DNA from 3 places in the Paenibacillus sp. 37 genome. Region 3 is predicted to be linked to each of the others. Evidence: predicted binding sites of a transcription regulator. Region 3 holds the regulator's gene; each other region holds the start of a gene.

Region 1 (3,265 bases), 2.2 Mb from region 3:
CCTTCCAAAAAGAAGAAACCAACAAACAATACGGCAATCAGCAAAAACCACAACTCACTTAGTGACAACGGAATAACCTCCATCCACGCCGAACGGATCGGCCGATTCATCGTGATCTTCTGGCTTATCGACCGCAAATGGTCCTGCCTTGATCTCACGTACGAACAGGTATACCATCACGATACCAAGAACCGTATACGCGGCTGTGAACGCAATCGTGGAGAACAGGATCATTCCTGCGGATACGTTCGGTGAGACCCCGGCCTCGGTGGTCATATAACCAAATACCGTCCATGGCTGTCTTCCAACCTCGGTCATGATCCAACCTGATGTATTGGCGATAAACGGCAGGGAGATGGCAAATACCATCAGACGCATAAACCACTTTCCAGCGACCTCCAGCTTCTTGCGCACAGCCAGAAACGTACCGTACAGAGCCAGCACAATCATCAAACCACCCGCTGCGATCATAATACGGAAACTCCAGAACGTTGTCCGTACCGGCGGGATGTAGTCCCCCGGTCCATACGTCTGCTGATACTCAGCATTCAGTTCCTTCATGCCTTTGACACTACCGGAGAACTTGCTGTAGGACAGGTAACTGAGCAATCCAGGGATTTTGATCTCACCCGTACTCTCCTGTTTATCCGGATCGATAAAAGCGACCACCGTCCATGGTGCCGGATCTTCTGTCGTTGTCCATGTGCCTTCACTGGCTGCCATCTTCATCGGCTGTGTCTCCACGAGATATTGAGCCTGGAAGTGTCCAGAGAAAGCTACACCAAATGAAGAAACAAGCGCGATAATGATCGCGATATTAAACGATTTGCGGAAGATCTCCACATCCTGCTTCTTCATTAATTTGTAGGCACTGATCCCGGTTACAACAAAGGCCCCTGTCATCAATGCCCCAAAAATCGTATGTGGGAACTCGACGAGCAACTGACCATTCGTGATGAGTGCAAAGAAATCATTCATCTCGGCTCGGCCGTTGTTAATCTCAAACCCGACCGGATGCTGCATAAATGAATTGGCTGCCAGAATCCACAGCGCGGACAGGAATGTGCCGACAAACACCAGCCAGATGCAGGCCAGGTGCACTTTTTTGGACAAACGATCCCATCCAAATATCCACAAACCAATAAATGTAGACTCCATAAAAAACGCCAGTAGCGCTTCAATAGCCAGTGGCGCACCGAACACGTCCCCGACAAATCGGGAGTACTCGGACCAGTTCATACCGAACTGAAACTCTTGCAAAATACCTGTGACTACCCCGACGGCAAAGTTAATCAGGAACAGCTTGCCCCAGAACTTCGCCATCGTTTTGTAGATTTCCTTACCCTTAACAACGTACAACGTCTCCATGATTGCAACCAACAGTACAAGACCGATGGATAGCGGGACAAAAAAGAAATGGAAAATCGTTGTAAGTGCATATTGGATACGCGATAACATAATCGGATCCATACCGTTACCCCTTCTTTCTGTTCACTTCGCAGTATGCGTATCTGGCATTGAAGCTGCACCTTCGCTGTCTGTCCGCCAAATACGTTGATGAACGTATTGTGCCAGATTCCCTATTTTATACATGTGATAATTATCACAATCTCCGTCTCCAGAGCAAAAAAAAGTGATCCTGGTCACACAAAAGATAAAAATCAGCCTATTGTAGTGCGAATTCAAATATCTTTTTTTCAGTATCGAGAACGTGGAATGAAGCCAAAATGGAGGATTGGAGCTTAGGGAAGCTCTATAATGGCTTGCCTACTTCATCTATTCATGGAAGATACTCATGTTTGGGACGGAATGCCCATATGTTAGTCTCAGGCATATCATGCGAAGTACCGTGAGGGCTTTACATATGAAGTGAAAGCATGAAGTACATGCAGAACGAATGACGCGCCATATTACAGTCAAGGTGAGGTGAACGATTCATGGAAAAACCTGCGCCATTACCAGGTGAAGACTCCGAAGTCAGCCTGAATAAGGCCAGTACAACACAGTCCCCGGTCCGATATGTTCTCTTCCCTCGCAAAGGGGGCTGGTCATCCTTTCCCTATCCCGATATTGCTGCACTGCTGTCGATCGAGGGAGAGGTCTACTACGTCAGCAGCCTGACGCAAACAGAAGATGTACCTCCAGCCATTACCGTCATCTCCCTCCCTGAAGCCGAGCAGCTATTGCTGAAACCTCGCACCGTAGCCGTAGTCGCCCATCCCTACTGGCTAATAGCTACGGCTTCGCTGGAGCCTGAGCTATGTATTGCCCTGCTCCCTGAGCCTGCTGGAAACGAAGCAGAATCTCCGCTATGGGAGAGTAGTATTTCCAAACTGGTCGGCATCGCCGATCTGGTCGGCACATCCTCCGAAACACGTTATATGAAGCTGCTTTTCCAAGGCGTACGTGCCATCTGGCTGGGCGGTGAAGACCCTGCACCTGCAGGTACGATGCAAAAAGATGATCTCGAAGTCCCTCTCCGGGACTACGAACTGTTCTTCCTGCATGCGCTGCGGCAGATCCTGTCAGGCACTCCGGATAGCGTCACCCTGCTTCAATGCAGTGTACGTGCCGACTTCTACCGACAGCTCCGAGCCAAAGCAGGTGCACATGAGACGATATCCTTTTTGCTGGCAGCCTATGAGTACTTGCTTGAAGATCCGCGGTCTATCAATTCACTTCAAGAGGCATTCTCCCATGCGGTATTGAATGGTCGCGGTGACTGTGTAGTCTCCCACTATAGATTCCTGTCTGCCATTCATGCCCGGGCCGGACAGTTGGAGGACGCCCTGCGGGTGTATGGAATTAGTGCAGCCGATGAACAAGAACGGCATCATTATGAACAGTTATGTCGCTGGCTTGAGGCGGGAGAAGATCAACTTGTACGAGCGGAAGTACTGCGTATGAACGATGATTACGGAAATGCCCTGCGTATCCTTGACGAACTTGGCGGAGAAACCGCGAGACATTGGAAATTCCGCATCTACCAGGAGACTGGACGCGTGGAAGAGGCACTGGCGCTGGTGCATGCAGTCGATATTCAGGATGATGCCAGTCGCCGGGACTATCAGCAATTATCCGGCAGTGCGCTGGCACTGCGAGGGGAACGACACGGGGCAGTCCGACATTTCCTTGAGACAGCACTGGAGGATGAAGATGCGCTGGCCCGGATTGTCGAGCTGGAGCTGTTGGACCATGCTGTACAGCAATTGCTTGGGGAGGTGCCATGATGCTGGACCCGAAGAAGCGTAGACAACAGTTGAAT
Region 2 (3,265 bases), 2.7 Mb from region 3:
TTGAGGTTGTAGACTTCCTCAAGGACCCTCGTAAATTCGCAGCTGTAGGTGCACGGATTCCTAAGGGCGTGTTGCTCGTAGGGCCTCCAGGTACCGGTAAAACATTGCTCGCTCGTGCCGTAGCCGGTGAAGCGGGTGTACCATTCTTCACTATTTCAGGTTCCGACTTCGTGGAAATGTTTGTCGGTGTCGGTGCATCACGTGTACGTGATTTGTTTGAAAATGCGAAGAAAAATGCCCCATGTATCATCTTTATCGATGAGATTGATGCTGTAGGACGTCAGCGTGGTGCTGGTCTCGGTGGTGGTCACGATGAACGTGAACAGACACTCAACCAGTTGCTCGTTGAGATGGACGGATTCGGAGTTAACGAAGGTATTATCATCATAGCCGCAACGAACCGTGCAGATATTTTGGACCCTGCCTTGCTGCGTCCTGGACGTTTTGACCGTCAAATTACGGTTGACCGCCCTGACGTAAGAGGTCGTGAAGCTGTCCTGAAAGTACATTCCCGTAATAAACCACTGACCAAAGATGTGAAGATGGATATCATCGCGAAGCGTACAACAGGTTTCTCTGGTGCGGATTTGGAGAATCTCTTGAACGAAGCGGCATTGCTTGCAGCGCGTCGTAACCGTAAAGATATTTCCATGAAGGAAGTTGACGAAGCGATTGACCGTGTCATCGTTGGTACGGAGAAGAAAAGTCGTGTCATCAGTGATCGCGAGAAACGAATCGTTGCTTATCACGAAGCAGGTCATACCATTGTAGGATACTTCCTCGAACATGCTGATATGGTACATAAAGTGACCATTATTCCGCGCGGACGTGCGGGTGGATATGTAATCATGTTGCCAAAAGAAGACCGTATGCTGGTTACCAAGCAGGAATTGCTGGATAAAGTAACCGGACTTCTCGGGGGTCGTGTAGCTGAAGAATTGTTCATCGGAGAAATTGGGACTGGTGCATACAGTGACTTCCAGCAAGCGACAGGTATTGTTCGCAGCATGGTTATGGAATACGGTATGAGTGAGAAATTGGGACCTATGCAATTCGGAAGTTCACAAGGACAGGTATTCCTTGGTCGGGATATCGGTCATGAACAGAATTACTCGGATTCCATTGCTTACGAGATTGATCAGGAAATGCAACGCTTTATCAATGACTGTTATGAGAAGTGTAAGGACTTGCTTGTTAAACATTCAAAAGAGATGCACCTGATCGCTCAAACTTTGCTTGAGGTAGAGACTTTGGAAATGGATCAGATCAAGCAATTGATCGAAACAGGTTCTTTGACTCCAAAAGCAGAGAATGACAATGATGGTGAAGGCACACCAACTGAAGGCGGAGAGCCAATCATCGACACCATCGGTGATGTGCGTGTTCGTATTCAAGGTAAAGATGAAACGCCTGAGCCACCAGCCGGAGATATTCCAAACGAAGCTCCGAATCTGGAAAAGGGTAATAACAATAACCCGGATGATGGCGGAACTAAGCCAACGTCTTAATGCACAATACATCTGGCTATGATAGCAGGTGAAATCAAGAGAGCCCTCGAGGCTCTCTTTTTTTATCCATTATTTTAAAAGAGGATAGATAAAGATAAACGGGAGTTAGATGGCGAACCAGTTAGCAAACAGGTGGTTACAGCGCTGTTCCGGGCCTTTTTCATTTATTGACAGAGTCGTGAACGTTGTGTAAATTAGTTGTTAAACCGCTTGTGATTCGTTTCTCAAGCGAAGATAACGACTAGGTTAGCCCACGAAACAGCGCATGACGCTGTCCCGATAAAGGAGAGGATCACAGGTGGAAGCTCTGGCTTTAGAGCGCAAGGCTGAGATGAACCGCGAGCTGCGTGAGCGGCTTATGGTGTTGAAGAAGGAACGAAATGCCATTATTCTTGCCCATTATTATCAACGTGACGAAGTACAGGAGGTTGCCGACTTCCGTGGAGATTCATTTCTGTTAGCCCAGAAGGCAGCACAGACAGATGCGGATGTGATCGTTTTCTGTGGTGTTCATTTTATGGGTGAAAGCGCTAAAATTCTGGCGCCAAATAAAACAGTTATTATCCCGGACGAACGTGCGGGCTGCCCAATGGCAGATATGGTGAATGTGGATGGACTACGCAAATTGAAAGCACAACATCCTAATGCCAAGGTAGTTACGTATATCAATTCCTCGGCTGAGATCAAAGCAGAGACTGACATCTGTTGTACATCGGCGAACGCAGTCCGGGTTATTCAATCGGTGGATTCCGACGAAATTATCTGGGTACCGGATAAAAACCTGGGACATTATGTGCAGCAGCATACAGACAAGAAAATGATTATCTGGGAAGGTTACTGCAACACTCACGATATGCTCACAGTCAAAGATGTGGTGGAGATGAGAGCCAAGCATCCAAATGCAGAGTTTGTTGTCCATCCAGAGTGTCGCCCTGAGGTTGTAGAGATGGGTGATTTTGTAGGCAGCACAACAGCTATTCTGGAGTATTGCAAAAATTCATCAGCGAAGGAATTTATCGTAGGTACCGAAGATGGTACAGGATATCAGCTTCGTCTGGATAGTCCGGATAAACAGTTCCACTTTGCTACCAAGTTCCTCGTATGTCCCAACATGAAGGTGAACAACTTGAAGAAACTGGTGAAATGCCTGGAAACGATGAAGCCGCAAATCTACGTGCCACCGGCCGTTGCCGACAAAGCCAGAGAATCACTAGAGCGCATGTTGTTGGTAAAGTAGGATGCGCTACTCTTGCTCCAAGACAGGTGAATAACATGATACCGCAATATTTAGTTGATTTTGATCTGTCTGCGCTACCCATGGTAGAGACGGATGTACTGGTTATAGGCTCAGGAATTGCTGGTTTGTTTACCGCCATTAAGGCAAGTGAACAACAACGTGTATTAATGATCACGAAGAAGTCTTTACTTGAAAGTAACACCAGATATGCGCAGGGAGGCATCGCTGCGGTTATTGCTGAGGATGATTCACCTGCTTACCACTTGCAGGACACACTTGTAGCAGGAGCGGGCTTATGCCGCTCCGAAGCGGTAGAGGTATTGGTGAATGAGGGTCCGGACGGAGTGAAGGAACTGATTCGTTTGGGTACTTTATTTGATCTGGAGAACGGCGAGTTGGCGTTGACGCAGGAAGGTGCGCATAGCCACCGCCGTATTTTGCATGCCAACGGAGATGCAACAGGATATGAGATTGTACGTGCGCTTGCTGTTGAAGTGAATGAACATCCCGGGATTGAAGT
Region 3 (3,265 bases):
AAGAGCGATAAAATCAGCCTTCATGCCGACCTCAAGTGCTCCGGTATTGTTCAAGAAAATGGATTTGGCACCGTATGACGTTCCGAGGAGTAACGCTTCGCCTGCTGGCACAGCCGTCGGGTCACCAGATACACCTTTGTGGATCAATGCAGCCAGTCTCATTTCCTCGAACATATCCAGGTTGTTGTTGCTTGCCGGTCCGTCTGTTCCGAGTGACACGGTAACTCCTGCTTTCAGTAACGCTGGTACCCGCGCAACACCGGAAGCAAGTTTCAGGTTACTTCCCGGGTTATGGGATACAGCCACATCATGACGGGCCAGAATCTCAATCTCTTCGTCATTCAGATGCACCGCATGTGCAACCAGGGATGGACGTGAGAAAAAGCCCAGTTTCTCCAGATGTGCCACAGGACGCAGTCCATAATCAGCCACGTTCTGCTCCACTTCACGAAGCGTTTCAGACATATGTGTATGGAGAGGAAGGTTCAGGTCGTTCGCGACCTGCACAAGCTTCTCTATGTAGTCAGGAGGGCATGTATATGGGGCGTGTGGCGAGATTACAGTTGTAATGCGACCATCTGCCTGTCCATTCCACTCACGTGCAAACGCTGCCGACTCCTCCAGTTTCCGCAGTTGCTCTTCTTCCGAGCACAGCCCGATTACACCACGTGCCAGTGCTGCTCTAACGCCGGATTGCTCCACAACTTTGGCAACTTGATCCATGTGATCGTACATGTCCAGGAAAGCTGTAGTTCCGCCTTTCAACATTTCAAGCACCGATAGCGAAGTTCCCCAATATACGTCTTGTGAAGTCATTTTCGCTTCCATCGGCCACATTTTTTCCTGCAACCATACTTGCAACGCAAGATCGTCTCCGTGCCCTCTGAGCAACGACATTGCTGCATGACCATGCGTATTGATCAGACCCGGCAGGAAGAACAGTCCTTTTCCATCCACTTTGGTACAATTTTTGTCTCCATCCGGCAATGTCTCACCAATATGCACAATCTTGTCATCCTCAACAACCATGTATCCTTGAACCACGTTCCATGTTGTGCCGCCTTCATTAACGGCAAATTTGCCGTTGTGAATTACCCATCTATTTGTTGTCATCTTCCTCGTCGTCCTTTCCAGTCTCCAAGTAATAGGCCAAACTAAGCAGATCCGTTGTAAAGTCAGCATGGTGAATGCGGATATGCGGCGGTGTTTTTAGAATGGTTGGTGCAAAATTAAGAATCGCTTCGATTCCGGATTCAATAAGCTGATCGGCTACATTTTGGGCTTCCGTATCCGGAACCGTGATAATTCCGATGCGGATGTTTTCTGTTTTAACCGCTTCCGTCAATTCATTCATTGGTTTTACCGTCAAACTGTTAATTTGACTACCAATCTTCGGTCCATATGCATCAAATACAGCAACAATCTTCATGTTGTCTTTCAGATATGCATTGTAGTTGGACAAGGCTTGACCGAGATTACCCGCTCCTACCAGAGCTACATTAATTTGCTGATCGATTTTGAGAATGTGACGAATTTTCTCGATCAAATAGGATACATCATACCCGATCCCTTTACGACCAAAATCACCGAAGTAAGCCAGGTCTTTACGAATTTGGGCCGGATTCAGATCCAGCCTCTGTCCAAGCTCTTGAGAAGAAACAGTAGCCACCTCACGCTGATGCAACTCGTTCAAATAACGCAAGTATACAGGCAGACGTCGTACCACCGCTTCCGAAATTTTATCCGATTTCATTCTTGCTCCCCCTTACCAAGGCCACGATAAAATAATAGATGAAAAGATGAGCATTCTGTATAAATTCAAAGATAGACGTTGTATACAGAATGCTCCTTGTAATTTAGGTTATAAGTTCTTACGTGCAACTGCTTTAATCGGATACGGAAATATCTAATAAAGTTTAACGCCAAACGATAGTGTCATGCAATGATATAACGAACAAAACAACCATTATTCTTGTTCATTAACAGGTTTTTCCAACCACTCGGTAATTCGTGGAACCATCTGCTCCGTGAGCATGTGCTCCATTTTGGGACCAGGCAAAGAATATAAAAAGAATTTACCATAGTACGCTTCAATCACCCGTGTATCATAAACAATGACAATTCCTCTGTCTTTCGCTGTACGCACCAACCGGCCAAATCCCTGCTTGAAACGAATGACCGCTTGCGGCACGGACAGTTTCATGAACGGATTTTTCTTCTGTTCCTGAAGCAGCTCACTCTTGGCTTCCACCAACGGATGATTCGGTGGCTGGAAAGGCAGTCGCACAATAGCGAGACAGGTTAGCGCCTCTCCCGGGATATCTACACCCTCCCAGAAGCTGCTTGTACCCAGAAGTACCGTAGCTTTGGCATCTTGGAACCTGCGAGTCAATTTGGAACGACTTCCACTGTCAACGCCTTGCCCAAGCAACGAGATGTCGTTACCAGATAGCGCCTCCTTCAGCGGATCATAGACCTGTCGCAACATCTTGTATGAAGTAAACAGAACCATCATGCGTCCACGCGTGGCAATTGCCGTCTCTGCAAGTGATTGCACCAGCATATTGACAAAGTGCGCATCACCCACACTGCCCTTCACACTCGGGAAATCACGCGGAATCACCAGAAGTGCCTGATCGCGATAGTTGAAAGGTGATGGCAGCATCGACGTTAACAACCGATTATTCTCGGAAGCTTCCTGCAAGCCAAGCTGTTCAATCATGAACTGGAATGATTTATCTACCGAAAGCGTAGCCGATGTAAGCACAACACTTTTCTTTTTATCAAAAAATAAATCCTTAAGTTGTGCACTGACATCTACAGGTACAGCATACAGCTGGAGAGATTTGCTGCGGAATTGACCGCTGGCTTCCATCCAGTACACCGTTTTGGCATCATCCATACGCATGAAGAAACGCAGATTCTCCTTCAATGTGGTCAGATCTTTCAGCAATCCTGTAATGTCCGTAATCAGACTATCCGATTGATAATCATCCTGATCCTCTTTCACTTCAAGCAGCAATTTGTCCCCTTTGCGAACCAAATCGCCCAGAGTCACATAGATCTGGTTCTCCAGATCCTGCAACTCCTGCCATTTTGCAGGTTTCTGAGAAGCTTTCAGACGCAGGGAAAATTGCCCCGTCTCTCCCGGTGAAGCATCACTTCGTTCAGGCAACAGACCGAACAAGGCATCACTCATACGATCCCACAGCTCCTTAACTTCAAGAGCGAGCGGGAACATCTGATCCACCATGGAGCCCCATTG

What was found. The regulator Rex, encoded in region 3, represses fermentation and respiration genes when NADH is low (regulators of the CRP and FNR family bind a similar motif). The targets are predictions, from matches to a motif close to TTGTGAAATATTTCACAA.
Region 1: the regulator Rex is predicted to act here: its motif matches at 1,592-1,609, upstream of F0220_RS28495 (cytochrome ubiquinol oxidase subunit I).
Region 2: the regulator Rex is predicted to act here: its motif matches at 1,719-1,736, upstream of nadA (quinolinate synthase NadA).

Annotation. Positions count from the first base shown of each region.
Region 1 is NZ_CP043761.1:6,650,794-6,654,058, forward strand. It holds gene cydB (cytochrome d ubiquinol oxidase subunit II) at 1-110, opposite strand, end outside; gene F0220_RS28495 (cytochrome ubiquinol oxidase subunit I) at 55-1,470, opposite strand; gene F0220_RS28500 (tetratricopeptide repeat protein) at 1,938-3,230, shown strand; gene F0220_RS28505 (glycosyltransferase) at 3,227-3,265, shown strand, end outside.
Region 2 is NZ_CP043761.1:64,321-67,585, forward strand. It holds gene ftsH (ATP-dependent zinc metalloprotease FtsH) at 1-1,508, shown strand, start outside; gene nadA (quinolinate synthase NadA) at 1,807-2,745, shown strand; gene nadB (L-aspartate oxidase) at 2,781-3,265, shown strand, end outside.
Region 3 is NZ_CP043761.1:4,441,060-4,444,324, forward strand. It holds gene F0220_RS18940 (amidohydrolase) at 1-1,113, opposite strand, end outside; gene F0220_RS18945 (redox-sensing transcriptional repressor Rex) at 1,100-1,753, opposite strand; gene dinG (ATP-dependent DNA helicase DinG) at 1,967-3,265, opposite strand, start outside.